Regions from separate parts of the Modestobacter marinus genome, predicted to be linked through region 3. Evidence: riboswitches for the same ligand, from Rfam matches in the RefSeq annotation. Region 3 holds a riboswitch; each other region holds the start of a gene.

Region 1 (9,772 bases), 130 kb from region 3:
CCCAGCCCGCCCTGGCTGGGGTCGCGCCCGACCGCCGGCTGCGGGGGGCGCTGGACCGCGGAGTCGCGCACCTCGACCAGCCAGGCGCGCGGCGTCCGCCGCACCTGGGCGTGCACCCCGCCGCCGCCGTGCCGCAGGGCGTTGGAGGCCATCTCGTCGAAGGCCAGGACGACGGCCTCGTCGAGCTCGGCCGCCTGAGGACTGCCGTCGGACTCCTCGGCCAGCCCGCGGCGCAGCTGCGCCCGGACCCGGGGGAGCTCCGCCACGCCGTTCAGCGCCCACTGCCAGCCGGCCTCGGCCGGCGGAGGAGGGGACGACGGCCACGCAAGGCTGGCCCCCTCGCCCGTCACCCGGTCTCCTCGCTGTCGGGCCGCGGACAGTCACGCGGCAGTTTCGGTCCGCGAACGGTCGCACGCCGAACCCCTGTCTTGTCTCGGCAGGGGCAGGTCCAATCATGAAGTCGATGTGATCTACACCTCACCGGTCCGGGGTGGGTCACGCCAGTCGAGCGGCGCGGCGCCCGCTCAGCCGGTGAGCGCGGCCAGGTGGTCGCGCACGGAGGACGGGTCGCGCATCACGCCGCCCATCACCGCGACCCCCCGGGCACCGGCGGCGAGGCAGCCGGGGACGTCGTCCGGGCCGATGCCGCCGAGCGCGAAGACCGGCGGGCCGTGCGGGACCAGCTCGGCCAGGCCGGCGAGCCCGAGGGCCGGGCCGTGGCCGGGCTTGGACGCGGTCAGGAACACCGGGGACAGGAAGGCCGCGTCGCAGCCCTCCGCGCGTGCCCGGGCCAGTTCGGCGGCGGAGTGGCAGGACCGACCCAGCCAGCCGGGACGCGGCGTCGGCAGGGGGTCGGCCGCGGACAGGTGGACGGCGGCGCGTCCCGTGCTCCCGGCGGCACCCGCCCACACCAGGACGCCGTCCACCGGGTCCAGCAGCGCCTGCAGCCGCGCGGCCAGCCGGGCCCGCTCGGCGAGCGGCAGGTCCTTCTCCCGCAGCACGACCGCCCGGGCACCCGCGTCGACGGCGGCGGCCACGGTGGCGGTCAGCCTGCCCCGGCACTGCGTGCGGTCGGTGAGCACGAGCAGCCGCGGCAGGTTCACAGCTCGGGCAGCCCCTGCATCGACGTGGAGGCCTCGGCCAGCCAGCGGCGCGGGATCCGGCCCGCCCCCCGGGCCAGCCGGCCGCCCTCGACGGCCTGCCGCATGGCGAGCGCCATCCGCACCGGCTCCCGGGCGCGGGTCACCGCCGACGCCAGCAGCACGGCGTCACAGCCGAGCTCCATCGCCAGGGCGGCGTCCGAGGCGGTGCCGATGCCGGCGTCCAGCACCACCGGCACGCTGACCTCCTCCCGGAGCAGCGCGATGTTGTACGGGTTGCGGATGCCCAGCCCGCTGCCGATCGGGGAGCCCAGCGGCATGACCGCGGCGCAGCCCACGTCGGCCAGCCGCCGGCCCAGCACCGGGTCGTCGGTGGTGTAGGCGAACACGGTGAAGCCGTCGGCGACGAGCTGCTCGGCGGCGTCCAGCAGCTCGACGGCGTCGGGCAGCAGGGTGCGGTCGTCGCCGATGACCTCCAGCTTGACCCAGTCGGTCCCGAAGGCCTCGCGGGAGAGCCGGGCGGTCAGCACCGCCTCCCGGGCGGTCTGGCACCCGGCGGTGTTGGGCAGCAGCCGGACCTCGCACCGGTCGAGCACCTCGACCATCGAGCTGCCCGCGGCCGCCTCGACCCGGCGCAGCGCCACGGTCACCAGCTGGGTGCCCGAGGAGCGCACCACCTGCTCCAGCACGTCCAGGCTGGGCAGGCCGCCGGTGCCCAGGATCAGCCGGGAGGTGAACGTCTGCCCGGCGATGGTGAAGGGGTCGCCGGCCTCCTCCTGCTCCAGTGCGGGAGCCAGTTCCTCGGTCAGGTCGCGGTCATCGGGCATGTCAGCCTCCTGCGGTGGGGGCGAGCACCTCGAGGCGGTCGCCGGGGGAGAGCTCGGTCGTCGGCCAGCTGCTGCGCGGGACGACGTCCCCGTTGCGGGCGACCGCCACCCGGTCGTGCCCGCTGGTGCGCTGCGCGACGAGCGCGGCGACGGTCGTGCCGTCGGCCAGCTCGACCGGGCTGCCGTTGACGGTCAGCGAGATGGTCATCGGTGCGGGAACCTCTCGACGGTGAACGGGGCGGCGAGCCCGGGCAGCTCGCCGGTGGCCAGCAGCTCGGCGACGAGGTCACCGGTCACCGGGGTGAGCAGGACGCCGTTGCGGTGGTGACCGGTGGCCAGCACCAGCCCGGGCAGCGTGCTGGGCCCCAGCAGCGGGGCGTTGTCGTCGGTGCCGGGCCGCCAGCGGGCGAGGGTCTCCACCAGCTCCAGCTCGGTCACCCCGGGCACGACCTCGATCGCGTCGTGCAGCAGCTCGTGCACCCCACCGGCGGTGACGGTGGCGTCGAAGCCGCGGTCCTCGGTGGTCGCCCCCACGATCAGGCCGTCCTCGCCGTAGGGCACCAGGTACACGTGCCGGCTGCGGACCAGGGCGCGCACGGTGCCGGTCAGCAGCCCCGCCGCACCGGCCATCCGCAGGATCTGCCCCTTGACCGGCCGCACCGGCAGCGGCGGCACCCCGGGGAGCGTGTTGCTGTGCGCGCCCAGCGCCAGGACGACGGTGCCGGCGGCCAGCTCCCCGCCGCCGGCCAGCGCCAGCCCGGTCGCCCGCCCGCCGGAGACCTGCACCCCGGCCACCCGGTCCCGGACCAGGCGCACGCCCGCGGCCTCGACGGCGCCGGTCAGCGCCCGGTGCAGCGCCCTGCCGTCGACCGAGTGGTCGCCCTCGACGGCCAGCCCGCCGCGCAGCCGCGGGGTCAGCCCGGGCTCCCGGCGGCGGGTCTCCCGCGGGGTCAGCCGCTCGACGGCCAGGCCCAGCTCCTGCTGGTAGTCGTGCAGCGCGTCCAGTGCCCGGACGTCGTCGGCGTCGAAGCCGACCACCAGGGTGCCGGCGGTACGCAGCCCCACCGGCAGGCCGCTGGCCGCCTCCACCTCGGCGGCGAACGCCGGGTAGCGCTGCAGGGAGGCCAGGCACAGCCGCAGCAGCGCCTCCTCCCCGTAGGCGGCCTCGGTGACCGGGGCGAGCATCCCGGCGGCGGCGGCCGAGGCCCCGGTGCCGGGGGCGTCGTCGACGACGGCGACCGACAGGCCGCGCTGCGCCGCCCGCCAGGCCACCGACAGCCCGATCAGCCCACCACCGGCCACCGCGACGTCGATCACCGGGAGTCCTCCAGGGCACGCAGCAGCTCGGCGGTCGCGGCACCCGGGTCGGCGGCGCCGGTGACCGCGCCGACCACGGCCACCCCGGTGGCGCCGGCGGCGATCAGCTCCCCGACCCGTGCGGCGGTGACCCCGCTGATGGCGATCACCGGCACCGGCACCGCGGCCGCCACCGCACCGACCCCGGCGACCCCGATCGGGTCGGGGAGCCCGGTCTTGGTGGTGGTGGCGAAGGCCGGGCCGACCCCCAGGTAGTCCGCGCCCTCGGCCACCAGCTGCCGGGCCTGCTGCGGGTCGCGGGCCGTGCCGCCGAGCAGGTGCCCCGGCCCGGCGACCCGCCGGGCCGCGGCGAGCGGGAGGTCGTCGGCGCCAAGGTGCGTCCCGTCGGCGCCGACGGCCAGCGCCACGTCGACCCGGTCGTTGACCAGGACGGTGGTGCCCGCGGGCCGGCAGAGCTCCACCACCGCGCGGGCGAAGTCGTGCAGCACCCGGTCGCTGCAGCCCTTCGCCCGCACCTGCACCACCGGCGCCCCGGCGGCCACCGCGGCGGCGACGACGGCGAGCGCGCGCGGCCCGCCGTCGGCGTCGGTGAGCACGTGCAGCCGGCCCAGCGCGGAGGTCATGCCGGCTGCCGCCCGCGGCGGGCGTCGAGCAGCGCGATCACCGCGGTGAGCACCGCGGCGACGGCCAGGCTGACCAGGGAGGCCGACCAGCCGTTGGCCGGGTCGATGCCCAGGTCGCTCTGCCGGGCGGTCCACCAGGAGGTCCAGCCGGCGCCGACGCCGGCGAAGAAGGTCGGCAGGGTCAGCTGGTAGGCGACGAAGCCGGCCAGCCACGGCAGCAGGTAGACCAGCCGGGCCGGGGCGGTGTCCGAGGTGTCCCACCGGCCGGGGGTGCGCAGCGCGTAGGCGACCAGGAAGACGCCGATCAGCGGCACGAAGACCGCACCGATCAGGAAGAGGAACGGCTCGTAGGCGACGATGTCGAAGCTCAGCGCGAGCACGGTGGCGGTCGCGCCGACGCCCAGCGCGAGCAGCCGGCGGTCCAGCCGGGCCACCACGTTCTGCGCGGACACCGCCGTGGAGTAGACGTTGGCGAACGCCTCGTCGAGCTCGACCGTGACGAGCACCAGCACGGCCAGCGCCCCCAGCGGCACGGCCAGCAGCGCGTCGATGACGTCCAGCCCGGAGCTCCCGTAGGCCGCCAGCGCCAGCACGCCGAGGGTGAACATCGCGACGGTGGCCAGCCCGTAGCCCAGCGCGGTGCTGGTGCCGGCGACCCGGCCGCTGCGCACGTGCCGGGTGTAGTCGGCGGCGAGCGGGAACCAGGAGATCGGCAGGGCGATCACGATGTCGGTCGCCGTCCAGAACGAGGCGGCGCCGCCGCTGTCCAGCGGGGCGAGCGGCTCGGAGAGCACCTCGACGAACAGGTAGACGATCGCGGCCAGCGCCGCCCACACCGCGTAGCGGGACAGCACCCGGACCACGCCGAGGGGCCGCAGCGCCATCGCGGTGGCGAGCACCCCGGCGATCAGCACGAACGGCCAGCGCGGCGCGTCCAGCACCCGGGACGCCGCCTCGGCGATGATCACGATCTCGAAGGTGGCCCAGCCGATGCACTGCACCAGGTTCAGCGCGGTGGGCAGGTAGGAGGCCCGCCGGCCGAGGAGGCCGCGGAGCAGCACCATCGCCGGCACCCCCTCGCGGGCGCCGGCCGCGGCGGCCAGCCCCAGCAGCGAGGCACCGATCACCGCGCCGACGACGATCGCGCCGAGCGTGACCGACAGCGGCCGCCCCGGCAGGACGACGTACACGGCGGCGACCGGCAGCAGCAGGCTGATGCCGAGGTTGCCCCACAGGCCCGCGGACTCGCGGAAGCCCAGCGTGCGGGCGGCTGGTTCGGTGAGGGTCAGCGGTGCGTCTGCACCGGACGTGGTCGTGCCGACGGTTCCGGACGTGCTCATCACGGGCTCCCTACGCCGGCATTACCCGGTCAGGTTCCAGCGGTCGGCGGCGCGTCAGCCGCCCTCTCAGCCCGGTCCTCCGAGCTCCCGCACATGGCTCGACGCCATGACGTGGCCCACCCTAACGACCTCGTAGAGTCCGCGCCGTGCCGGTCGCCGAGCTGCTCCGACGTCATCCCGAGATCTGGCGCGCGGCCACCGCGCACCCCTTCCTGACCGCGGTGCGTGACGGGTCGCTGCCCGCGGGCGCGTTCGACACCTGGCTGGTCCAGGACGCGCGCTTCGTCGCCGACCTGCTGCGCTTCCAGGCCCGGCTGCTCGCCCGGGCGCCGCGGCCGGCCCAGGCGGTGCTCGCCGGCGGTCTGGTCGCCCTGGTCGAGGAGCTGGCCTGGTTCGAGGAGCAGGCGGCCACCCGCGGTCTGGACCTCACCGCCCCCGCGCTGCCGGCCACCGCGGCCTACGCCGAGCTGCTGGACCGGCTGGACACCGCCGACGTCCCGGTCGCGCTGACCGCGCTGTGGACCATCGAGCGCACCTACCTCGACGCATGGACGACGGCGCTGCCCGGTGCCCCGGCCTACCGGGAGTTCGTCGAGCACTGGACCGTGCCGGGCTTCGCCGGCTACGTCGCCGGCCTGGAGACGGCGGCCGACGCGGTGGGCGGTGGTCAGGACGACGTCTTCGCCGAGGTGGTCGCCGCCGAGGTGGCCTTCTGGGACATGGCCCTGGAGCAGGCGGCATGAGCCTGGCCGCCGACCTCTGGGCCGAGAACGCCGACCTCGCCGCCGTCGCGCGGGCGCACCCGTTCGTGCAGGGCATCGGCGACGGCAGCCTGCCGCCGGAGCTGTTCGCCGGCTACGTCGCCCAGGACGCGTTCTTCCTGGAGTCCTTCGCCCGCGGCTACGCCCTCGGCGCCGCGCACAGCCCCGACCGGGCCGCGCTGGACGTCTTCGCCGACCTGCTCGCCGGCGTCCGCGAGGAGCTGCGGCTGCACGAGGGCTACGCCGCCCGCTGGGGCATCGACCTGGCCGCGGTCGAGCCGCTGCCGGCCACGCTGGCCTACACCGACTTCCTGCTCGCCACGGCGGCCCTGGGCGGCAGCGGGCTGACCTGCGCGGCGATGACGCCGTGCATGCGGCTGTACGCCCACCTCGGGCAGTCGCTGGCCGGCCGAGCGGCGCCCGCCTACGCCGAGTGGGTCACCACCTACACCGACCCGGGCTTCGAGGAGCTGGCGGCCACGCTGGAGCGGCTGCTGGACGGCACGGCCGCCGACACGCCCGCGGTCCGGCGCGCCTACCGGCGGGCCATGGAGCTGGAGGTCGGCTTCTTCGACGCCGCCTGGCGCGGTGGTGCGGAGTCCGGCTGATGGCCCTGCTGGCCGCCGAGGAGCTCTCGGTCGGCTACGGCGACGAGCCGGTGTGCGCCCCCGTGACGGTGTCGGTCGAACCCGGGACGGCGGTCGCGCTGGTCGGCCCGAACGGTGCCGGCAAGTCCACCGTGCTGCAGACGATGGTCGGTCTGCTGCCGCCGCTGGCCGGGACGGTCCGCTTCGCCGGTGGGCCGGTCGACGAGCGGGACGCCGGTTTCCGCCGCGCGGTCGCCGGGGTGCTGGACGACGATGCGTTCTTCCCGTCGCTGACCGGCGCGGAGCACCTGCTGCTCACCGCCCGCGCCCACGGGGTCACCGGCGCCGAGCAGGTGGTCGACGCCGAGCTGGCCGCCTTCGGGCTGACCGACCGGGCCGGCGCGCTGCCCTCGGCGCTCTCCTCCGGCCAGCGCCGGCGGCTGGCGCTGGCCGGGGCGCTGGTGCGCCCGGCCGACCTGCTGGTGCTCGACGAGCCGGAACGCCGGCTGGACACCGCGATGCGCCGGGCGCTGGCCGACCGGCTCGCGGCGCTGGTGGACGCCGGCGGTGCGGTGCTGTTCGCCAGCCACGACCCGACGTTCGTCGGCACCCTCGCCGACCGGGTGCTGGTGGTCGGCGAGGACGAGTGCCCGGTGGTCGCGCCCGAGGACGCCGTCGCGGCGTTGCAGGAGGGCTGAGCCACGACCACGGCGGCTCCGCCACGGGCGCGTCGGCAGGAGGAGTGGAGCGGCACCGCCGTTCGCCGGTACACCCGCCGGGCGACGGCCGCCCGGGCCGACACCAGCTGGCTGACCCGGGTGGGGGACACGCTGTCCGGGCTCACCTCCGCCGGGGTCCTCGTGGCGCTGTGCGGAGGCGCCGTCTCCAGCCTCCGCGAGCAGATCGCCGCCCGGCCGGCCGTCGATGCGGCGGTGCTCCCCGGCGGGCTGACCGCGGCGGCCGTCGCGCTCTCCCTGGCCGCGGGGCTGACCGCACTGTTCGCCCGGCTGGGGCCGGTCAGCGCCACACCGGCGGCCGCGGCGTGGTGGCTGCCCCTGCCCGCGGGGCGGCGCGGGCTGCTGCGCGGGGAGCTGCGCCGGGCGGTCGGCCTGGCGGTGGCGGCGGCGCTGGCCGTCGGCGTCCCGGTGGTGCTGGCCTGGAGCCGGACACCGGCCGGCGTCCTGGCCGGGCTGGCGGCCGGTGCGCTGCTGCCGGGTGCCGCCGTCGGGGTGCTCGTCGTCCGGCAGGCCGGTGGTGGCGGCCGGTGGGTGCCCCCGGTCGCCGGTGCGGTGACCGCGCTGGCCCTGGTGGGCCCGGCCGTCGCCGGGTGCGTGGTCGCCGGGCTGGGCGTGGACCTGCCCGACGTCGCGGGCGGGTGGTTGCCGGCGCCGGTGGCGACGGGGCTGCTGGGTGGGCTGCTGGTGGTCGCCGTCCTCTGCCTGGCCCTGGCCGACCGGCGGCTGGCGGACCTGTCCGCCGGCGCGCTCCGCGCGTCGGGGGAGACCGCGCAGTACGCCACGGCGTCGGTCTTCTCGCTGGACACCCGTGAGCTCGGCCGGGCGCTGGGGACGACGGTGCGCCGGCCGCGGCGCCCGCTGGCCTGGCGCTGGGTGCGGCGGCCGTGGCAGGCGGTCGTCGCCGGCGACCTGGCGGTGCTGGCCCGGTCCCCGTGGCGGTGGGGGCAGCTGGCGGCCGGGGCGGCGCTGCCGGTGCTGGCCGCCCGCACCGAGGGGCTGGCCGAGCTGCCCGCCCTGGTGGCGGTGACCGTCGCCCTCGGCTGGGGGACCGCCGCGACGTCACTGGGGGAGCCGAGCCGGCGGGCGGTCGCGGCGCCGGCCGCCGACCGGGCGTTGCCGCTGGGCGGTGCGGCGGTCGTCTGGGCCCGGGCGGTCGTGCCGGTCGCGGTGCTCGCGGGGGTCTGCGGGGTCTCGGCGCTGCTCGTCGGCCAGGGCGCCGGCGCACCGGCCGCGTGGCTGGCGCTGGGCGCGGCCACCGCCCCGGCGTGGGCGGGAGCCGCCGTGCGCGCCGGCTACCGCCCCGACCTGGACTGGTCCGGCCCCGTGCTCGCCTCGCCGATGGGCGCCGTCCCCGTGGGGGTGAGCAGCACCCTGGTGCGCGGGCCGGACGTCGGCCTGCTGGGGACCGCCCCGGTCGCGCTGGCCCTGCTGCTCGGCGCGGTCCCGTGGTGGCTCGTCGGTGCGGCGCTGCTGTGGTCGCTGGCGCTCGGCGCGCTCGCCGTCGGTACGGCCCGGCCCCCGGACTGACCCGGCCGGGTGCAGGCGCCGCGCGGGCCTGGTGCTATGCACTGGGGCAGGACGGCGGGCCGGACGACCGTGGCCCGCCGACGTACTCGACGAGGAGATGCAGTGGCTCAGCAGCGGACGGCGATCATCACAGGTGCGGCGCGCGGGATCGGCGCGGCCATCGCGCGGCGGTTCGCGCAGGACGGGATGGCGGTCGCCGTCCTCGACCTGGACGAGGCGGCCTGCGCCGACACGGTCGGGGAGATCCAGAAGGCCGGCGGCGAGGCGCTCGCGGTCGGTGCGAACGTCGCCGAGGAGGAGTCGGTCAACGCCGCGGTCGAGCGGATCGCCGCCGAGCTGGGCGCCCCGACGGTGCTGGTGAACAACGCCGGGATCACCCGGGACAACCTGCTGTTCAAGATGAGCGTCGCCGACTGGGACGCCGTCATGGGCGTGCACCTGCGGGGCGCCTTCCTGATGAGCAAGGCGGCGCAGAAGCACATGGTCGAGGCCGAGTACGGCCGGATCGTGAACCTGTCCAGCGTCTCGGCGCTGGGCAACCGCGGCCAGGTCAACTACTCCGCGGCCAAGGCCGGCATGCAGGGCTTCACCAAGACCCTCGCCATCGAGCTGGGCCGGTACAACGTGACCGCCAACGCGATCGCCCCCGGCTTCATCGAGACCGAGATGACCGCGCAGACCGCCGAGCGGGTGGGCGTGCCGTTCGAGCAGTTCAAGGAGATGGCCGCCAAGCAGATCCCGGTCGCCCGGGTCGGCCAGCCCGAGGACATCGCGCACACCGCGTCGTTCCTGTGCAGCGAGGGCGCGGGCTTCGTCTCCGGCCAGGTCATCTACGTCGCCGGCGGCCCCCGCGCCTGACCCGCGCCCCCAGCACTGATCAGGTCCCCTGATCACCCGCTGTCCCCCTGCGCCAGCGTTGGTGCAGGGGGACAGTTTTCGATCAGGGGACCTGA
Region 2 (9,772 bases), 1.6 Mb from region 3:
CCCAGCCTGCTGAGCAGCCCGGCGACCACCGGCGCGAAGGTCATCATCGTGTAGGGCAGCACCGGCTTCGGGGAGCCACCCACCCCGGGGACGTCGAAGCGGATCACCTCACGCCGCGGGTCGACCGCGTCGACGAAGGGCTGCAGGACCTCCAGGCTCGCGCCGATGCCGTTCATCAGCAGCAGCGGGGTCAGGGTGCCGTCGCCGGGCCGGACCGAGACGCGCAGCGTCCGGCCCCCGACGGTGATCGTGCGCAGCTGCGGGCCGTCGCCGCTCGCCGGCCTCACTTGTCGAACACGTAGGTGCCGGGCGCGGCGCCCAGGACGGGCCCGCCGCCGCCGAGCTCCGTGGGGGCCGGGACCTCCGCACCGGACCGCTCCGCCACCCAGCGGCTGTAGTCGGTCCACCACGAGCCCTTCTCGGTGTGCGCGGAGGCGAGCCACTCGTCGGCGTCCGGGACGTCGGACGGCGCCGTCCGCCAGGTCGACTTCGGGTTGGTCGGCGGGTTCACCAGCGAGGCGATGTGCCCACTGGTGGAGAGCACGAAGCGACTGTCCCCGCCCAGCAGCTGGGTGGTCGCGTAGCAGGACTGCCAGGGGCACAGGTGGTCGGCGATCCCGGCGACCACGTAGTTGTCGACGGTGACCGCCGACAGGTCCACCGGCGTCCCGAGCATGGTCGCCGCCCCCGGCTCGGTCAGCGAGTTCCGCACCGCCAGCTCCAGGAACCCCCGGTGCAGGGCGGCGGTCATCCGGGTGGTGTCGGCGTTCCAGTAGAGGATGTCGAAGGCTGCCGGCGGCTTGCCCTGCAGGTAGTTGTTCACCCAGTAGTTCCAGATCAGGTCGTTGGGCCGCAGCCAGGCGAAGACCTCCGCCAGCGTCGCGCCGTCCAGGTAGCCCTTCTTCGCCGACGCCCGGGTGGCCGCCTGGGCCGACCGCTCGTCCAGGAAGGCCCCGACCGTCCCGCCCCGGGCCTGGTCCAGCACGGTCACCGCGAAGGTGGCCGACGCGACCCGGTCCTGCTGACCGATCGCCGCCAGGTGCCCGAGCACCATGGCGGTGATGATGCCGCCGGAGCAGAAGGACATCAGGCCGGTCTGCTCGGCGCCGGCGATCCGCTCGGCCGCGGCCATGGCGTCCAGCACCGCCTGTCCGTAGGTGTCCAGGCCCCACTCGGCGTGCCGGGCGTCGGGGTTGCGCCAGGACATCATGAAGACCTGCTGCCCACCGCCGACGACGTGCTCGACGATGCTGCGGCCCTCGGCGAGATCGGCGATGTAGAACTTGTTGATCGTCGGCGGCACCATGACCAGCGGGACGGCGTGCACCGTCGGCGTGGTGGGCTGGTACTGGATCAGCTCGAACACCGGCGTCCGCAGCACGACGACGCCGGGGGTGCGGGCGAGGTCCTTGCCCACCTCGAACGCGTCCGGCTCGACCATCGAGGGCACCCGGGGCGCCGAGGACAGGTCGCGGACCAGCCGCCTGGTGCCGGACACCGCGCTCCGCCCGCCCGTGTCGATCGCCGCCTTCCACGCCGAGGGGTTGAGCGCCGGGCTGTTGCTGGGTGCCAGGGCCTCGACGATGTTGGTCACGGAGAACCGGATCCGTTCGTCGTGGGCATAGGGCAGGGCGGCGGCGTCCACCAGCTGGGTCGCCGTCTGCGCCGTCACCAGGTGCGCCTGCATGGCCCGCTTCAGCATCGGGTTGCCCGACCACGCCGGGTCGCTGTAGCGCTTGTCCTTGGCCCCCGGCGTCACCTCGGAGCGGCCGAGCCCGATCCGTCCCCACTCCCCGACGAGCCGGCCGGTGTGGCCGAGCACGGTCCGCGGCCGGCGCGCCAGCGCCGCGGTGAAGCGCAGGCTGCTGCTGACCGGCGGCACCAGCCGGCGCAACGGGCCGAGCGCGGCGTCGGTCAGGATCATGTCCAGCCCGGTGGCCGACTCGGCGATCCGCTCCGGTCCGGCGTCGGGGTCGCCGCCGGTGGTCGACGCCGCCGCCGGGACGGACCGTGCGGCGCGCTGCCCGTCCGGGCGCGGGGCGGCGCTCACGCCGCGCGCCCGAGGTGGCTCGGGAGTGGTGCACTGGGGGTACGGAGCTGGCACACGGGGGCTCCTCGTCTCGACGCGCTGGCGGTCGAACGACGCCCGCTGCGGGCGCCCCTCGGCGTGACGCCCATCACACCGCGTTCACGCCGGGTGGGCAATCCGGAACGGGACGACCGGGAACCGCAGGCCGCCGGCCGGCCGTGGTCGACCGCCGGATACGGCCCCCGGGGGCGGCCCCGGACCGACTGGCGGTCGCGGGCGGGGACTACATCGAAGGACACATCGCCGGATGTGTCCTCGCGTAGCAGCACACCTACACCCGGCGGCTCCGCCCGGGGGCACCGGTTGTGCGCTTGCTCCACTTCGGTAGAAAGCGCGCCATGCCTGCGACGTTGAGCTCCGTGGCTGCGGCCGCCGGGGTCAGCACCAGCACGGCGAGCCGCGCCCTGTCCGGCCACCCCGCCGTGCTGCCCAGCACCCGCGCCCGGGTGGAGGCCGCCGCGGCGAACCTGCAGTACGAGCCCAACCGCACGGCCAGCGCGCTGCGGACCCGGCGCACCGGCCTGATCGGCCTGGTCGTCAACACCCTGCGCACGGCGACCTTCCACACGATCGCCGAGACCCTGCAGTGCTGGGCCGCCCAGCACGACTACCAGCTGCTGGTGTGCACGACCGGCGGCGACCCGGCGCGCGAGGCCTCGTTCCTGCAGACCGTCCGCCAGCACCACTTCGACGGGGTGGTGATCGCCGGCTCGGGCGCGAACACCGACCTGGTCAACGCCCTCGTCCAGGCGGGGCACGCGGTCGTGACGATGAACCGCGAGGTGCCCGGGTCCTCGGCACCGTCGGTGATGTCGGCCTACGAGACCGCGGCCCGGATGGCCACCGAGCACCTGCTCGACCTGGGGCACACCCGGATCGCGGCGATCGAGGGCCCGCCGGAGGTGACCTCCGGCCGACTGCACCACGCCGGCTTCCTGGCCGCGATGACGGCGGCCGGCCTCCCGGTCCTGGACGAGCTGGTGTGGCGCGGACCCTTCACGCCGGACTTCGGCAGGTCGGCCGCCGGCGAACTGGTGGGTCTGCCCGAGCCGCCGACGGCGCTGCTGGTGACCAACCACGAGGCGTCGTTCGGCGCGCTGCCGGTGATCGGCGACGGCGAGCTGCGGGTGCCCGACCAGCTGTCGGTGATCTGCACCGAGGACGAGCCGTTCTACGCGTGGTGGTCACCGCCGGTCACCACCGTGGACAACCGCGCCGCGCTGCTCGCCACCGGCGCGGCCGAGCTCCTGCTCGCCCAGCTGACCGGGGGGCCCGATCAACCGCTGCAGCGGGCCGAGGTCGTTGCGCCGGTGCTCGTCGAGCGCGGGACGACGGCGCCGCCACCCTGACCGCCGCGGGGTGACCGCGGCGGCCCCGGGGGCGGCGTGGCGCTCAGTCGACCACCGCGGCCAGCTCGGGCGCGAAGCCGTCGAGCAGGTAGGGCAGGCTCAGCGCGCTGGCGAACTGCAGCGCCGCGTAGTCCTCGTCCTCGATGAAGACCGACCGGCCCTCGGTCACGGTGGGGAGCCCGGACAGCACCGGGTCGGCCTCGATCCCGGCCCGCTCCGCCGCGGAGCCGGACTGGAACACCAGCACGTCGGCGTCCAGCATCCGGGCCTCCTCGCGGCTGACGGTGCCGTAGAACTCGCTCTGCGCCGCGGCGTCCAGGGCCGGGTCGACGACCATGCCGAGGTCCAGGAAGAACCGGGTGCGGGTGTCGTCGGAGGTGTGGAAGGGGTACTCGCCGTCGTAGGCCGGGCCGGAGAGGGTGACCGTCTTCCCCTCCAGCTCCGGGTGCTCGGCCCGGGCCGCCGCGATCTGCTCCTCGACGTCGGCGACCAGCTCGTCCGCGCGGTCGGGCTGACCGAGCGCCTCGCCGGTGATCCGGGTCTGCTCCTGCCAGGGCGTGCCGAAGGCGATGTGCTCCTCGGGCTGCACGACCGTCGGCGCGATGGCGCTGAGGGTCTGGTACTCGTCCTCGGTCAGGCCGGCGGTGACCGCCATGATCAGATCGGGGTCGAGCGCCGCGATCTGTTCCGGGTCGACCTCCGCGCGCGGCAGGATCTCCGGGTCGGCGTCCCCGGCCGCCTCGTCGGCCCAGGGGAAGAAGACGTCGTCCTCGGGCCCGAAGGCGTAGCGGACGGCGACCGGGACGACGTCGAAGGCGAGGATCGCGTCCTGCTCGGTGTAGCCGAGGGAGACCACCCGCTCGGGCTCCTCGGGGATGGTCGTCGTCCCGTAGGCGTGCTCGATGGTGACCGGGAAGGCGGATCCCGCGGTCGAGCCGGTGGCGGCCCCGGCCGGCTGCCCGTCGGGTTCCGACGAGCAGCCGGCCAGGACGGCGACCGCCAGGACGGGGAGGGAGCTGAGGGACGTACGTCGCGCGAGCGATCGGGAGAACACCATGGTGGAGTTCTACCTGAGGCAAGCCTCACCTAACTAATCGCCCGGCGTCTCGTGGCCGGATCGAGACCCGACGGTGTGGTCAGACCACCCGCTCGAACACCGCGGCGAGCCCCTGACCACCGCCGATGCACATCGTCTCCAGCCCGTAGCGGGCCTCCCGGCGGCGCATCTCGTGGGCGAGCGTGGCCAGGATGCGGGCGCCGGTCGCGCCCACCGGGTGCCCCAGTGAGATGCCGGAGCCGTTGACGTTGACCCGCTCGCGGTCTCCCGAACCCAGGTTCCACTCCCCCAGGCAGGCCAGCACCTGGCTGGCGAACGCCTCGTTGAGCTCGATGAGGTCCATGTCGGCCAGCGTCAGCCCGGTCCGCTCCAGCACCGCGGCGGTGGCCGGCACCGGCCCGATGCCCATGGTCTCCGGCGGCACGCCCGCCACGGCCCAGCCGGTCAGCCGGACGAAGGGCTGCCAGCCGCGGCGATCGGCCTCGGCCCGGGTGGTGACCACGCAGACGGCGGCGCCGTCGTTCTGGCCGGAGGCGTTGCCGGCCGTGACCGTCGCCTCCGGGTCGACCCGGCCCATGACCGGGCGCAGCCCGGCCAGGTCCTCCATCGTCGTGTCGGGACGGGGGTGCTCGTCCTCGGTGACCGTGCGGGCCGGCGTCTTGCGCGTCCCGGGCACCTCCACGCCGATGATCTCGTCGGCGAACCGGCCCTCGCGGATGGCGGCGCCGGCGGCCTGCTGGGAGCGCAGCGCCCAGGCGTCCTGCTCCAGCCGGTCGACCCCGTACTCCCGGCGCACGTTCTCGGCGGTCTCGAGCATGCCGCCGGGCACCGGGTGGTGCAGCCCGCCGGCGGTCTCCCGGGCCCGGGCCAGCCGGTCGTGCAGCATGACGCCGTCGCCCTTGGCGCCGGTGCGCAGCCCCAGGGCGTAGTGCTCGACGTTGCTCATCGACTCCACGCCGCCGGCCACGACGACGTTGCCGGCGCCGGCCGCCACCTGCATCGCGGCGTAGATGACCGCCTGCAGCCCAGAGCCGCAGCGCCGGTCGATCTGCAGGCCGGGCACCTGCACGCCCAGCCCGGCGTCCAGTGCCGCGATCCGGCCGATCGCCGGGTTCTCCCCGCTGGGGCTGCAGTTGCCGAGGATGACGTCGTCGACCTCGCCCTCCCCCAGGCCGGTCCGTTCCACCAGGCCGCGCAGCGCGGTGGCGGCGAGCTCGTTGGCGGACAGACCGGCGAAGACCCCGCCGAATCGACCGACGGGGGTGCGGACCGGGGAGCAGATGACGACGTCGTCCATGCCCCGACTCTGCCAGCTCACCACCACCGGGGCGCAGGCGAACCGGCCGCTGGGCGGAAGCCGGCGACCCCCGACGCCGACGACGCCCCTCCCGGGGGACCGGGAGGGGCGTCGTCGAGGGGAGTCAGTCGCGCGGCTTGGCCATCGACTCGTGGGCGGAGGACTTCACCGAGTCGGGCAGGACCTTGCTCGCCATCTCCTGCGCCTTCGTCATCAGCGAGCCGGCGTGGACCTCCTTCTTCCCGTCCATCAGCCCGGCGAAGCCCTGCTCGGCGACCTTTGCGGCGTCGTCCTTGGGGCCCTTGCCCATGGCGGTGTCCTGCAGGTCGGCCCGGGCGAAGAAGTCGGTGTCCGTGGGCCCCGGCATCAGCGAGGTGATCGTGACGGCGGAGTCCTTGAGCTCCTGCTGCACGGCCTCGGTCAGCGACTGGACGAAGGACTTGGAGGCGTTGTAGACCGGCTGGTAGGCCCCGGGCATGGTCGCCGCGACCGAGGAGGTGACCAGCACCCGCCCCTGGTTGCGCCCGGTCATCTGGACCAGCACCAGCTTCAGCAGCGCCGCGGTGGAGACCACGTTGAGCTGCATGACCTCCAGGTCGTCGGCCCAGTCGGTGTCGACGAACGCACCACCCCGCCCGACGCCGGCGTTGAGCGCGGCCGCGTCCAGCGGGCGACCGAGGGCCTGCACCCGGGTCCACAGCTGCTCGATGCCGTCGGGGGTGCGCAGGTCGGCCTGGACGGCGGTCACCTCGGCGCCCTCGCCGCGCAGCTTTGCGGCCGCGGTGGTGATGGTCGGGTCCTCGGCGTCGATCACCAGGTCGAAGCCGTTGCGGGCGAACTGCCGGGCGAGCTCGAAGCCGATCCCGCTGGAGGCGCCGGTGACCAGGGCGAGGGGCTTGGTGTCAGTCATGCCCTCGCCCTACCCGGCCCCGGCCCCGGCTGCACCCGTCACGGCCCGCGTTCCTGTCCCGGACGGCCGTCCTGGTGGCCGCGCCCGGGGACAGGGGGCGCGGCCAGCACCGACCCTGGCACCCCCTGCTGACAGTTCCCTGTGCCGCAGCTCAGACTCGCCCCATGAGCGAGGACGCCGGGCCGGCCGGGGACGACGCCGTGATCTGCTCGGCGAAGGGCTGCCGCGCGCCGGCGACCGTCGTCCTGGTGTGGAACAACCCCAAGGTGCACACGCCCGACCGGGAGAAGACCTGGACGGCGTGCGAGGCGCACCGCGAGCAGCTCGCGCACCACCTGGCGATCCGGTCGTTCCTGCGCCGCGTCGAGCCGGTCAGCCCGCTGCGGTAGCTTCGGCGGCGCACACGGGAGCCCGGGCGCGGGCTGAGAAGGCGGACGACCACCGCCGACCGTCCACACCTGATCCGGTTCATGCCGGCGGAGGGAGCTGCTCGATGCTCGCTGCCCGTTTCCACGCACCTGGCCGACCCCTGGCCCTGGACGACGTCCCGGTGCCCGAGCCCGGCCCCGACGAGGTCCGGGTGCGGGTGCACGCGGCCGGGGTCTGCGGCACCGAGCTGCACTTCACCGACGGCCTCTACGCCCCGTCCCGGACGCCGATGACGCTGGGCCACGAGGCCGCCGGCACGGTCGACGCGGTCGGGTCGGAGGTCACCGGCTGGGCCGAGGGCGACCGGGTCGCCGTCTACTACTACCTCTTCTGCGGCAGCTGCCGCTGGTGCCTGCGCGGCCGGCAGAACCTGTGCCTGGCCCCGCGCGGCGTGCTCGCCTTCGCCGCGGACGGCGCCTTCGCCGAGCAGCTGGTCGTCCCGGCGCACTGCCTGGTCCGGCTGCCCGCCGAGCTGCCGTTCGAGGCGGCCGCGCCGCTGTGCTGCGCCGGCACCACCGCGGTGCACGCGCTCACCGAGGCCGGGGTCGAGCCCGGCGACGTGGTGGTCGTGCTCGGCGCCGGCGGGGTGGGGCTGGCAGCGGTGCAGGAGGCCCGCCGCCGCGGCGGCGTCGTCGTGGCCGTCAGCCGGGACGGCGCCCGCCGGTCGGCCGCCCGGTCCGCCGGCGCGGTGGCCGCGGTCTCCCCGGCCGAGCTCGCCGGGACCGTGACCCGGCTGACCGGCGGGCAGGGCGCCGACGTCGTCGTGGAGCTCGCCGGGGTCACCGCGACGCTGGAGCTGGCGACCGCGGTGCTCGGCCGCCGCGGCCGGCTGGTCCTGGTCGGCTACAGCGCCGATGCGCTGACGGTGAGCCCGCTGGGGCTGGTGGTCGCCGAGCAGCGGGTCGTCGCCAGCGTGGGCAACACCCTCGCCGAGCTGGAGCAGGCGGTCTCCCTGGCCGCGGCCGGGCAGCTGGCCCCGCCGGTGGCCGGCGCGCTGCCGCTGGCCGAGGTGAACGAGGCGCTGGACCGGCTGCGCGCCGGGAACGTGGCGGGCCGGCTGGTGCTCACCCCCTGACGCCCCGGGAGGGCCCGGCGGGCCACGTGTGAGGATCAGCGCTCGTGCGACGACACGGCAAGGACAGCCCCCTCCCCCGCGAGGTCGGTGTCCTGGCGATCGTCGCCTTCGTCGTCGCCCTCGGCTTCGGCATCGTCGCCCCGGCGATCCCGCTGTTCGTCCGGGACTACGGGGTCGGCACCACCGCCGTCGGGTTCGCCATCAGCGCCTTCGCCTTCTTCCGGTTCGTCTCCGCCTTCGCCGGGGGCTCGCTGGTCGAGCGGATCGGCGAGCGCGCCGTGCTCGCCGCCGGGCTGGCGATCGTCGCGGTCGCCACCGCCGCCGCCGCCCTGGCCGGCAACTTCCCGCTCTTCGTCGCGTTGCGCGCCGCCGGCGGGATCGGCAGCGCCATGTTCACCGTGGCCGCCCTCTCGCTGCTGCTGCGCACCGCACCGGCGGCGCAACGGGGCCGGGCCGCGGCCACCTACCAGGGCGGTTTCATCCTCGGCGGCATCGCCGGCCCGGCAGCCGGCGGGTTCCTGGCCGAGATCTCCCCGCGGCTGCCGTTCTTCGTCTACGGCGGCTTCCTGCTGGTGGCCGGGGTGGTCGCGCTGGTGCTGCTGCGCCCGGCCGCACTCCCCCCGGTCGGCGGCGCCGCGGACGACCCGCACCCCGCCGTCGACCAGGTGCGCGGCGCCGGGCCCGCGCCCGCGGCCGTGCCCGCCCTGGGCGAGGACGGCGGCGGGCTGCGTGCCGCGCTGCGGTCGCGGGCCTACGTCGCGGCGCTGGTGGCCAACCTGGGCGTGGGGTGGGTGCTGTTCGGCGTCCGCAACTCCCTGGTGCCGCTGTACGTGACCGAGGAGCTGGGCAAGACGGTGGCCTGGGCCGGCGCCGGGCTGCTGGCCGGGTCGGTGGCGCAGGCGATCGGGCTGCTGCGGGCCGGGCGGCTGGCGGACACCTGGGGCCGCCGTCCCTCCCTGCTGCTGGGTTCGGGGCTGGCCACCGCGGCGATCGCCGTCCTGGTGCTGCCGCCGAGCACCGCGGCCTTCCTGCTCTCCATGGCCACCTTCGGGCTGGGCGCCTCGCTGCTGGCCAGCGTGCCGGCCGCGGTGGTCGGCGACGTCAGCCCGGGCCGGGGCGGCCGGGTGGTGGCGGTCTTCCAGATGGTCGCCGACCTGGGCGCGGTGGCCGGGCCGCTGGTCGCCGGCTGGCTCACCGACGCCTTCTCCTACCAGGTCGCCTTCGCGGTCAGCGCCGCCGTGCTGGGTGCGGCCCTGGTCGCCGCGCTGGCGATGCCCCGGGACCGCCCCGCGGCCTGAGCACGCCGGTCAGAGCCAGGCGGCCGGGGTCGGCAGCGGCCCGTCGGCCTGCAGCTCCTCCCCCGTGCTGCGCCCGGTGACCCACGCCGCGACGGCCGGCAGCGGACCGGCGACCGCGAGCGCGCCGGTGCCCCACTCCCGGTCGCCGGCGAACAGCGCCACGTCGGGCACCGAGTCGCGGCGGTCCCACATCCGGAAGACGTCGTCGACCAGCGCGGCCAGCACCTCGTCCGGGAAGTCGGCGAACGCCACCCCCTCGTCCAGGTCG
Region 3 (9,772 bases):
GCCGACACCGAGCCGCCGGCCACGCTGCACCGCCCCGCCCCCTGGGGGCCGGTGTCGGTCACCGGCACCCCGGTCGAGCTGACCCCGGCCGAGCGGGCCCAGTACGAGGCGGAGTGGTCGGAGTTCCGCGCGGAGATGCAGCTCGCCCGGCGGAAGCGCGAGACCGCCCGCGGCCGGGCCGCGCTGCTGCGGTTCCGGCAGAAGGCCGGGCTGATCCGGGCGCAGGCCACCGTCGACTGGGTGAAGGCCCAGGTCGAGGCCGACCGGCAAGTGGCGGTGTCGGTCGAGTTCGTCGAGACCGCGGCCGACCCGATCCGGGAGGCCCTGCTGGACGGCGGGGTGGCCGTCGCCTCGATCTACGGCCGGGACCGTTTCGACGTCGAGGCCGAGCGGCTGCGCTTCCAGACCGGGGAGGCGCCGGTGTGCGTCTTCACCGTGACCGCCTCGATCAGCCTGCACGCCGGGGAGGTGCTGCCCGGCGGGCGCACCGCGTCGACCACGCCCCGGGTCGGGCTGTTCCACCAGCCGCGGTTCTCCGGGATCGCCGCCCGGCAGGTCACGGGCCGCACGCACCGCGACCACCAGGTCTCGCCGTGGCGGGTCGCGTTCGCGTTCGCGCAGGAAACCGTGGAGGAGGACGTCGCGCGGGTGATGGTGGAGCGGCTGGCGGTCACCGGCTCGACCGCCGGTGGCGACACCGCCGGGCTGCAGCAGATCGCCGAGCTGCTCGACGCCGACTGGCTGCCCGCGATCTCCCTGACCGGTTCGGACTAGCCGGCGGCCCGTCGCATCGGCAGGTGCGGGATGCCGTCCTCGACGTAGTCCGGCCCCGAGCGCCGGAAGCCGAAGCGCTCGTACCAGGCCTCCAGGTAGGCCTGAGCGCCGATGTCGATCGTGCGCCCCGCGCACAGCTCGATGCCGCGCGCGATGAGCTGGGCCGACAGCCCGCGACCCCGGGCGTGCTCCGCGGTCGCGACCCGGCCGATCGACCGGTCCTCGCCGTTGGTCAGCACCCGGATCGTGGCGAGCACGGTGCCGTCGTCGGACTCGTGCCAGAGGTGCACGGTGGTCGGCTCGGCGTCCCGGCCGTCCAGCTCCGGGTACGGGCAGGCCTGCTCCACCACGAAGACGTCGACCCGCAGGCGCAGGATGCCGTAGAGCTCGGCCGGGGTCAGCTCGGCGAAGGCCGCCTCGCGCAGCGCAGGTGCATCGGTCACCCGTGCATCGTCGCAAGCCCTCAGGACGCCGTCCGCCGCAGGTGATCCCGGTGGGCCAGCAGTGCCCACACGACGTGCCCGAGGTCCATGCGTTCCCCACCGGCCGGCATGGCGTCCGGCAGCGACGCGTCAGGCACGAGGGTCAGGAGCGGCCGCGACGTCTCGCCGGTGGTCAGGCCGGTGGTGAAGGCCGGGTCGGCCGGACCCCAGACCCGCTGCCCGGACCGGTCGTGTGCGACCAGCTCCCGACCTCGATGGGCGAGCTCGATCCCCTCGTCGTGCACCAAGCCGTGGTCGGTGTCGCACAGCAGCACCATGGCCGACACGTCGGTGCGGCCACCCAGCCGCCAGGGGGTCAGGTGGTGGGCGTGCAGCCGCTCGACCCGGGTCTCGGTGCAGCCCGGTCGCACGCAGCCGCCGTCCCGGGCCAGCAACGCCCGCCGCTGCGCTGCGGTCGCCAGCCGCCGGCGCCGCCCCATCGCGAGCGGCCGGCCCTCCCGCTCCACGATGACCGTCAGCGACGCCTCGCACGCCATCCGCCGCACCTGTGCAGGGGAGAGCGCCGGGCCACCCTCCAGGTGTGCCCGCCCGGCGGCAGCGTCAGTGGCCAGGACGTCGGCGTCCACGTGCACCACCACCTCGCGGCGTGGCGGGTCGCCGGCTCGTCGTCCGGTGTCAGCGGCGACCTCGGCCAGCTGGGCCAACACCCGGCAGCGCCGGGCACTCATGCGTTCCCGCGGGGGCGTCCCGGGGTCCGCCGGGCAGTCGGCGGCGGCCGCCCGGGTCGCGGCGGCGCGTTCCCGGCGGGCGTCCCGTTCCGCCAGTGACTCGACCGCCGCCAGCAGCGCGGCGCCGGCCTCGCCGTCCATCCGCACCTGCAGCACGAGCATCCCGTCGGCGTCCCAGTGCCACTGGAAGGACCGCTTCTCCGCGACGAGCTCCTCATCGACGGCGTCCGACCGGCGCCAGGCCCGGACCACCCGCTCGACCTGGGACGCCGTGGCGTGCCTGGCCAGCTCGACCAACTCGACTTCGGTGCCTGCGTCGGCCACCCGGGTGATCGCCCGCACCTTCGAGTACGACAGCCTCCCGGCGGCGAACGCCTCCGCCGTCACCGGCAGCGCGCCCAGCGCCCTGGCGACCCGGACGTGCTCCCGGGCGGCTCCCGGACCCATCCCGCACTTCCAGGCCAGCCAGTGCGCACAGCTCTTGACGCCGACCTCGCCCCAGCCCTCCCGGGCGTCGAACTCCGCGACCAGCCGCAACCAGGCTGCGGTCGCCGCCGCCAGCCGCACCGCACCGGACCGGATCTCCCGGGCCAGCTCCTCGATCGACCGCCCGACCGACCCGCGCTCCGCCACGTCCGGCCCCGACACGTCCCGCACCGCCACGACTGCACCCATGACCCGACGCTAGGCAGGAGGTACGACAGAACCGCAGCTCACCGGCGTGGGGGCGTTCCCGCGGGAACGCTCACGGCTCGGTCAGCCGGCGGCGCGGTACTGCGCGGCGACGTCGGCGTCCGACAGCACGCTGGTGTAGACGCTGACGTGCGCCACCGACCCGGCGAAGAACGCGCTCCGCGGCGCCCCGGGCCACGCGCTGCTGATCGTGTCGTAGCCGACCCGCCAGTAGCCGGTGAACGGCTCGGCCGCGGTCGCGTCCCGGCGGCTCGCCACCAGGGCGCCGTCCACGTAGAGCCGCAGCCCGGTGCCCGGGGAGAACGTGGCCGTCATCTGGTGCCAGGCGCCGTCGTTGTAGCTGCCGGGCGACGTCGTCGTCACCGGCGACCCGTCGTAGACGCCGAAGGTGAGCGTGCCGGAGTCGGTCATGTAGACGTGCCGGTCGTACTGGGTGGAGGCGGCGCCCCGGGTGCCGTTGCCGAAGCCGATGAGCTTGCCGCCGTCCCGGGTGGTGGTGGCGAACCAGACCTGGACGCTGAAGGTCTGCGGGTTCGCCAGTGCGGTCGTCGAGTAGACGTGGCCGGACCCGCCGTCGAGCCGGACCCCCTTGCCGTCGCCCCCGCAGGCCGGGCCGGGGACCCGGTAGGTGATCCCGCTGCTGCTGTAGTACCCGTCGACCGCCCCGGCGTAGAGCCCGCTGTTCACCGCGACCGGCCCGGCGGTCTCCTGCAGTGCCAGGTACCCGGGCGCGCTCGCGCCGGCCGAGGTGCACGTGTAGTAGCGGACCGAGGCCCAGGAGTTGGCGTCGTTCGCGGTGGTCGCGGTGAAGACGGCGCCCACCGCCGAGGTGCCGGGCAGGGGGCCGAGCAGGGCGGCGAGGCCGACGGCCACGGCCGGGACGGCGAGACGCGCGCCCCACCACCCGCTGCCGGTCGCCGGCCCGTCGTCGTCCTCGGCCGTGCGGTGGGCGAGCGCGAGGGCGACGACCAGGGCGAGCAGGGCGGCACCGCCGGCGAGGGGGAGCGCCCGCCCCTCCGCCGCCCACAGCACGGGCAGGCCCAGCGCCGGCAGCCGGAGCGCGCCGACGCCGTGCACGGTGGACGGGTCGACGAGCTGGGGGTCCGGCGTGGGGTTGGCGTCACCCTGCAGCCGGAGTCCGCCGTCCTCGACGGCGACCAGCCGGTGCAGCCGCAGCCGGCCGGGTGCGTCGGGGTCGTCGACGAGGAGCACGTCCCCGACGGCGAGGTCGGCGATGGGGACCGGCCGGACGACGGCGACGTCCCCGGGGGAGACGCCGGGCTCCATCGAGCCGGAGAGGACGACGGTGGTCTCCCAGCCGACGACCGTGGGTGCGACCGAGACGGCGAGCAGCAGCGCCAGGGTGCCGAGCAGCGCCCGGGCGAGGCTGCTGAGCACCAGCGCGGACCTGCCGCGGCGCCAGGCGGCAGCTCGGGACACGGAACGGGTGGCGGTCATCGGGTGCGCGCCTCCCAGACGAAGCTGAGCCTGGCGGTGCCGTTCTGGGTGCTCGCCGGGGCACCGGCCCGCAGCGTCCAGTCGACCTTGTAGACGCGGGTGGTGGGCGCGGCGCCGGTGCTGGACCAGCTGCCGACGCCGGCGGCCCAGCGGTCGGTGGGGAAGCCGGCGAGGGTGCCGGTGTAGGCGGTGGCGGAGGACGTGAAGCCGGCGCAGTCGCCGCTCGAGCCGCCCGTCCCCACGGCGATGGCGAGGTCCAGCTGGGCGGCCAGCCCGTTGGTGCTGCTCCGGCCGGTGCCGTACAGCCGGACGGTGGCCGGTGACCCGGATGCGGTGACGGCGACGCACCGGGTGCCCGAGGCCCCCGGGCGCAGCCCCGTGGCGGTGAACATCCGGACGGCGGAGTCGTCGTCGGTCAGCGCGAGCGTGCCGGTGCTGACGGTGGGCAACGCAAGCGAGCCGGTGGTGGCACTGAACCCGGCGTAGGCCCCGTGCCAGACCAGCGCCGCGGCCAGCACCAGCGCGATGCCCGCGGCGGCGGCGCCGGCCAGGCGCACCGAGCGGGGCCGCGGACGGCGACCGGTGGCCGGGCGATCGGGACGGGACCTCACATCGCTCCATCGGCCGGGCCGGCCGGACGTGGAGCCCCCGTCACCCGCCCGGGTGAGCGGGGCGGTGTTAGCGTCGCGAGCTGACACGGGGTGTCCCACCGGGGACTGAGAGCACACCCGTCGAACCTGCTCCAGTTGGTACTGGCGAAGGGATGTCACCGCGATGGACGCCATCGACCTGCGCGCTGCCGGCACGGCGCTGCGCGACTCCGCACCCCTGGTGCACTGCCTGACCAACACGGTCGTGCAGACGATCACCGCCAACGCGCTGCTGGCGATCGGCGCCGCACCGGCCATGGTCGACGACCCGGCCGAGGCCGGTGAGTTCGCCGCCGTCGCCTCCGCGGTGCTGGTCAACGTGGGCACGGTGCAGCAGCGCACCGCCGAGGCGATGCGGCTCGCCGCCCGAACCGCCAGCGAGGTGGGCACGCCGTGGGTGCTGGACCCGGTGGCCGTCGGCGGGCTCACCTTCCGCACCGAGCTCGCCGCCGACCTGGTCGAGCTGCGCCCCGCCGTCGTCCGCGGCAACGCCTCCGAGGTGCTCGCCCTGGCCGGCGCCGGCAAGGGCGGCCGCGGCGTGGAGAGCACCGACACCCCGGAGGCCGCGCTCGAGGCGGCCGGGGAGCTGGCCCGCCGGACCGGCGGCATCGTCGCGGTCAGCGGTCCGGTCGACGTCGTCACCGACGGGGACCGGGTGGTCCGGGTGGGCGGCGGCTCCCCGCTGCTCACCCGGACCACCGGCGCCGGCTGCGCGCTGGGCGGCGTCGTCGCCGCCTACGTCGCCACCACCGGTGACCGGCTCACCGCCGTCGTCGCCGCGCACGCGCACGTGGCGCTGGCCGCCGAGGCCGCGGCCGGGCTCGCCGCCGGGCCGGGCACGTTCGCCGCGCTCTGGCTGGACGCGCTGGACGCGGTCGACGGCGACGCGCTCGCCTGCGCCGACGTCCGCAGCGCATGAGGGCCGGCTTCGACCCGCGGCTGTACCTGGTCACCGACACGCTGCTCTGCGCGCCCCGGTCGGTGCCCGAGGTGGTCGCCGCCGCCGTCTCCGGCGGGGTGACCGCGGTGCAGGTGCGGGACAAGACCGCCGGCCGCCGCGACCTGCTCGCCCTCACCCGCGCGGTGCAGGAGGTGCTCCGGCCGACCCCGCAGGTCCGGCTGTTCGTCAACGACGCCGTGGACGTCGCCCTGCTCACCGGCGCCGACGGCGTGCACGTGGGCCAGGACGACCTGCCGGCCGTCGACGTCCGCAGGCTGCTGGGCCCCGACGTCCTGGTCGGCGTCTCCGTCGGCAGCACCGCCGAGCTGGACGACGTCCTCGCGCTGCCGGCGGGCACCGCCGACCTGGTCGGTCTCAGCCCGGTCTGGTCCACCCCGACCAAGCCGGACGCCGGCGCCGCCCTGGAACTCGACGGCACCAGCGCGCTGGCAGCCCGGGCCCGCGCCGGGGGGCTGCTGTCGGTGGCCATCGGCGGCATCTCCGCGGCGACGGCCGCCGCCGTGGCCGGCACCGGGGTCGACGGCATCTGCGTGGTCTCCGACATCTGCGCCGCCGCCGACCCGGCGGCCGCCGCGCGGACCCTGCGCGCCGCGATGGCCGGGGAGCTGGTGGCCCGATGACCGCCGCCGTGGCCCTCACCGTGGCCGGCAGCGACCCCAGCGGTGGCGCCGGCATCCAGGCCGACCTCAAGACCTTCAGCGCGCTCGGCGTCTACGGCACCGCGGTGCTCACCGCGCTGACCGCGCAGAACACCCGCGGCGTCACCGGCGTGCACCCCGTGCCGGCCGGCTTCGTCGGTGAGCAGCTGGCCACCCTGCTGGACGACGTGACCGTGCACGCCACCAAGCTCGGGATGCTCGGCACCGCCGACGTGGTGCGGACGGTCGCCGCGGCGCTGGCCGACCGGCCCGGCGGCCCCGTGGTCTGCGACCCGGTGATGGTGGCGACCAGCGGCGACCGGCTGATCTCGGCGGAGGCGGTCGACGCCGTCCGCACCGACCTGCTGCCGGTGACCGACCTGCTCACCCCGAACGTGCCCGAGGCGGCGGCCCTGCTGGACGTGCCGCCGGCGACGACGGTCGAGGAGCTGGCCCCGCAGGCCCGCGCGCTGCTGGCGCTGGGGCCGGCGGCGGTGCTGCTCAAGGGCGGGCACCTGGGCGGGGAGGAGAGCGTCGACGTCCTCGCGACCGCGGGTGGGGTGCGGGAGACCCGGCGCCCCCGGGTGTCGACGTCGTCGACCCACGGCACCGGCTGCACGCTGTCCTCGGCGCTGGCGGCGCTGGCCGCCCGGGAACGGCTGGCCGGGCGGCAGCTGGACTGGGCGCCGCTGGTCGACCAGGCGCGGGACTACCTGCAGGCCGCGCTCGAGGCCGGGGAGTCGCTCGGGGTCGGCTCCGGGCACGGCCCGGTGCACCACTTCGCCGGCCGCTGGTGAGCCTGCGCCGCTGCTGACTCAGCTGTCGCCGAGGACCTCGCGCAGCACCCGGGCGGCCAGCTCGTCCCCGCCGGCGGCGGCGATGGAGAAGTGCTCGACGGCGGTGTCGACGTCGCCGGTCTCCAGCAGCAGCACGGCGAGGTCGTGGTGGGCGTGCAGGTCCCCGCCCTCGACCCCGGCCCGGTACGCGGCCTCGGCGGCGACGGCGTCGTCCAGCTCGTCGCGGTACAGGTTGCCCAGCGGCAGCCAGCTCGCGAGCTCGCCGCGGGCAGCGCCGCGCTCCAGCACCGCCCGGGCCTCCTCGACCCGCCCGGTGCTGCGCAGCAGGTCGGCCAGGCCGGTGCGGGCGTGCTGGTGGTGGTCGGCGCCGACCCGCAGCTCCGGCTCGAGGGCGAGGTCGTGGCTCTCCTGCCAGCGCCAGCAGGCCAGGGTGGCGCGGGCCACCGGGTTGCCGGCGTCCGCGGCGACCTGCGCCCAGTGCCAGGCCGCCAGCTGCCGCCCGGACGACCGCAGCAGGTAGGCCAGCTCCAGCGCGGCCGGGTGCTCGCCGCGTTCGGCGGCCACCCGGAACGTCCGTTCCGCCTCGGCCGCGCGGTCCTGGCCCTGCAGCGCCCCGCTCAGCGCGGCCCAGCCCCCCGGCTCCCCGCGGTCGACAGCGGTCCGGGCGGCGGTCTCCGCCTCCGACCAGCAGCCCAGCCGCAGCAGCGCCCGCGCCAGGTCCAGCCAGGCGGCGTCCTGGCCGGCGTCGGCGGCCCGGCGGTGCGCCACGGCGGCCTCCGCCCAGCGGCCGAGGACGCCCAGGCAGGCGCCCAGGTGCCGGAGGGCGACCGGGTCGCCGTGCGCTGCCGCCGTGCCGAGCAGCTCGACCGCCTGCTCGTGGTCCCCCCGGTCGGCGAGCGCGCAGCCCCGGTCGACGAGGACGTCGACGTCGGGGCTGTTCTCCGGGTCCAGGGGCACGTCGGCAGTCTGTCGTGGTCACCGGGTCCGGCGCATGCCCCGAAGGGGCGGACCCACCCGTTCAGGGGGCCCAGTCCGGCGGGTCGGCCGGCTGCAGGTCGGGGTCGTCGGCGGCCAGCGTGCGCACCGGACCCGGCGTCGTCCGCGGCCCCTCGAACCGGACGGTCACCCGGTTGAGCCCGCTGCCCCACACCCAGCCCGAGCCGAGGTCGGGGTGGACGACGTCCTGCCCGGGGTACCAGGCGACGACGGCGCGCCCCGGCTCCGGGTCGGCCGGCAGCTCCACCGGCTCGGCCGGCTCGACCACCTCCACCGGCTCGACCACCTCCGCCGGCCCGGCGGCCTCGGCGAAGAGGTCGCCCTGCGCGTAGGGCGACAGCCCCGAGACGCCGACGCCGAGCAGGCGCAGGCCGCCGCTGCGGTCGACGGCGCCGAGCAGCCGGTGGGCGACCTCGGCGATCTGCCGGGGGTCGTCGACGGCGTGGGCCAGGGTCTGGGACCGGGTGAGGGTGCTGAAGTCGTAGCGGCGGACCTTGAGCGTCACGGTCCGCCCCGAGGTGCCCGAGCGCTGCAGCCGGCTGCCCACCCGGGTCGCCAGCGCCTCGATCTCGGCGGCCAGCCGGGCCGGGTCGGTCAGGTCACGGGCGAAGGTCTCCTCGGCGCTGACCGACTTCGCCTCCCGGTCGGTCACCACCGGCCGGTCGTCGTCGGCGCGGGCGAGCCGGTAGAGCCCTGCGCCGTGCGCCTGGCCGACCAGGCTGGTCAGGTCGACCAGCGAGAGCCGGTGCAGGTCGCCGATGGTCTTGACGCCGATCTGGGCCAGCCGCTCGGCGGTCGCCGGACCGACCCCGCCCAGCGCGCGCACCGGCAGGGGGTGCAGGACGGCGAGCTCCTCCCCGGGCGGGACGACGGTCAGCCCGTCCGGCTTGTCCAGCTCCGAGCCGATCTTGGCCACCGCCTTGGAGGTGCCGATCCCCACCGAACCGGTGACGCCACCGGTGGCGACGGCGATCCGGGCCTTCAGCTCAGCGGCCAGCGCGGTGACGCCGGGGACCGACAGGTCGTGGTCACCGGCGGCCAGGTCGACGTAGGCCTCGTCGATGGACACCGGCTCGACCAGCGGGGAGAGCTCGCGCAGCAGCGCCATCACCACCTCCGACGTCCGCCGGTAGGCGGCGAAGCGGCCGCCCAGGAAGGCGGTGCCGGGCGGGCAGAGCCGCCGCGCCTCGGCGGTGGGCATCGCGCTGCGCGCGCCGAACGCCCGGGCCTCGTAGGAGGCGGTGGAGACGACGCCGCGGCCCCCGGTGCCCCCGACGACGACCGGCCGGCCGCGCAGCGAGGGCTTGTCCCGCTGCTCGACGGCGGCGAAGAAGGCGTCCAGGTCCAGGTGCAGGATGCTGGGCTCCCGACGCACGCCCCCCATGATGCCGCGCGATGATGGCCGCATGGTCGAGCTCAGCAACTGGAGCCGGATGTCCCAGGAGGACCCGGCGCACTCTCCCGCGTACGTCGAGCGGTTCCGCCGGCTGGCCGCCGAGGGCGTGGACCTGGCGGGGGAGGCCCGGCTCGTCGACGCACTGCTGCCCCGGGGTGCGCGGGTGCTGGACGCCGGCTGCGGTCCCGGCCGGGTCGGCGCCGTCCTGTTCGACGCCGGGCACGAGGTGGTCGGGGTG

What was found. A riboswitch is a leader RNA that binds a small molecule or an ion and turns the genes downstream of it on or off. The one in region 3 is predicted to bind thiamine pyrophosphate.
Region 1: it holds a riboswitch for thiamine pyrophosphate, as region 3 does, so the genes downstream of both, FB380_RS05990 (purine-cytosine permease family protein) here and thiM (hydroxyethylthiazole kinase) in region 3, are expected to answer to the same signal.
Region 2: it holds a riboswitch for thiamine pyrophosphate, as region 3 does, so the genes downstream of both, FB380_RS14020 (alcohol dehydrogenase catalytic domain-containing protein) here and thiM (hydroxyethylthiazole kinase) in region 3, are expected to answer to the same signal.

Annotation. Positions count from the first base shown of each region.
Region 1 is NZ_JAAMPA010000001.1:1,263,031-1,272,802, reverse strand. Features, by position in the region: gene FB380_RS06020 (ATP-binding protein) at 1-350, opposite strand, end outside; gene FB380_RS06015 (thiamine phosphate synthase) at 525-1,103, opposite strand; gene FB380_RS06010 (thiazole synthase) at 1,100-1,927, opposite strand; gene thiS (sulfur carrier protein ThiS) at 1,929-2,135, opposite strand; gene thiO (glycine oxidase ThiO) at 2,132-3,244, opposite strand; gene thiE (thiamine phosphate synthase) at 3,241-3,867, opposite strand; gene FB380_RS05990 (purine-cytosine permease family protein) at 3,864-5,207, opposite strand; TPP riboswitch at 5,198-5,308, opposite strand; gene FB380_RS05985 (TenA family protein) at 5,354-5,950, shown strand; gene FB380_RS05980 (TenA family protein) at 5,947-6,576, shown strand; gene FB380_RS05975 (ABC transporter ATP-binding protein) at 6,576-7,253, shown strand; gene FB380_RS05970 (DUF6297 family protein) at 7,374-8,819, shown strand; gene fabG (3-oxoacyl-ACP reductase FabG) at 8,922-9,677, shown strand.
Region 2 is NZ_JAAMPA010000001.1:2,974,346-2,984,117, reverse strand. Features, by position in the region: gene phaZ (poly(3-hydroxyalkanoate) depolymerase) at 1-287, opposite strand, end outside; gene FB380_RS14050 (PHA/PHB synthase family protein) at 284-2,050, opposite strand; gene FB380_RS14045 (LacI family DNA-binding transcriptional regulator) at 2,428-3,438, shown strand; gene FB380_RS14040 (iron-siderophore ABC transporter substrate-binding protein) at 3,482-4,495, opposite strand; gene FB380_RS14035 (acetyl-CoA C-acetyltransferase) at 4,575-5,792, opposite strand; gene FB380_RS14030 (SDR family NAD(P)-dependent oxidoreductase) at 5,917-6,702, opposite strand; gene FB380_RS14025 (hypothetical protein) at 6,867-7,091, shown strand; TPP riboswitch at 7,096-7,205, shown strand; gene FB380_RS14020 (alcohol dehydrogenase catalytic domain-containing protein) at 7,196-8,206, shown strand; gene FB380_RS14015 (MFS transporter) at 8,251-9,504, shown strand; gene FB380_RS14010 (maleylpyruvate isomerase N-terminal domain-containing protein) at 9,514-9,772, opposite strand, start outside.
Region 3 is NZ_JAAMPA010000001.1:1,391,204-1,400,975, reverse strand. Features, by position in the region: gene FB380_RS06625 (helicase) at 1-774, shown strand, start outside; gene FB380_RS06620 (GNAT family N-acetyltransferase) at 771-1,217, opposite strand; gene FB380_RS06615 (HNH endonuclease signature motif containing protein) at 1,238-2,620, opposite strand; gene FB380_RS06610 (LamG-like jellyroll fold domain-containing protein) at 2,702-4,096, opposite strand; gene FB380_RS06605 (hypothetical protein) at 4,093-4,707, opposite strand; TPP riboswitch at 4,784-4,877, shown strand; gene thiM (hydroxyethylthiazole kinase) at 4,871-5,665, shown strand; gene thiE (thiamine phosphate synthase) at 5,662-6,327, shown strand; gene thiD (bifunctional hydroxymethylpyrimidine kinase/phosphomethylpyrimidine kinase) at 6,324-7,142, shown strand; gene FB380_RS06585 (tetratricopeptide repeat protein) at 7,161-8,099, opposite strand; gene FB380_RS06580 (DNA polymerase IV) at 8,161-9,513, opposite strand; gene FB380_RS06575 (class I SAM-dependent methyltransferase) at 9,545-9,772, shown strand, end outside.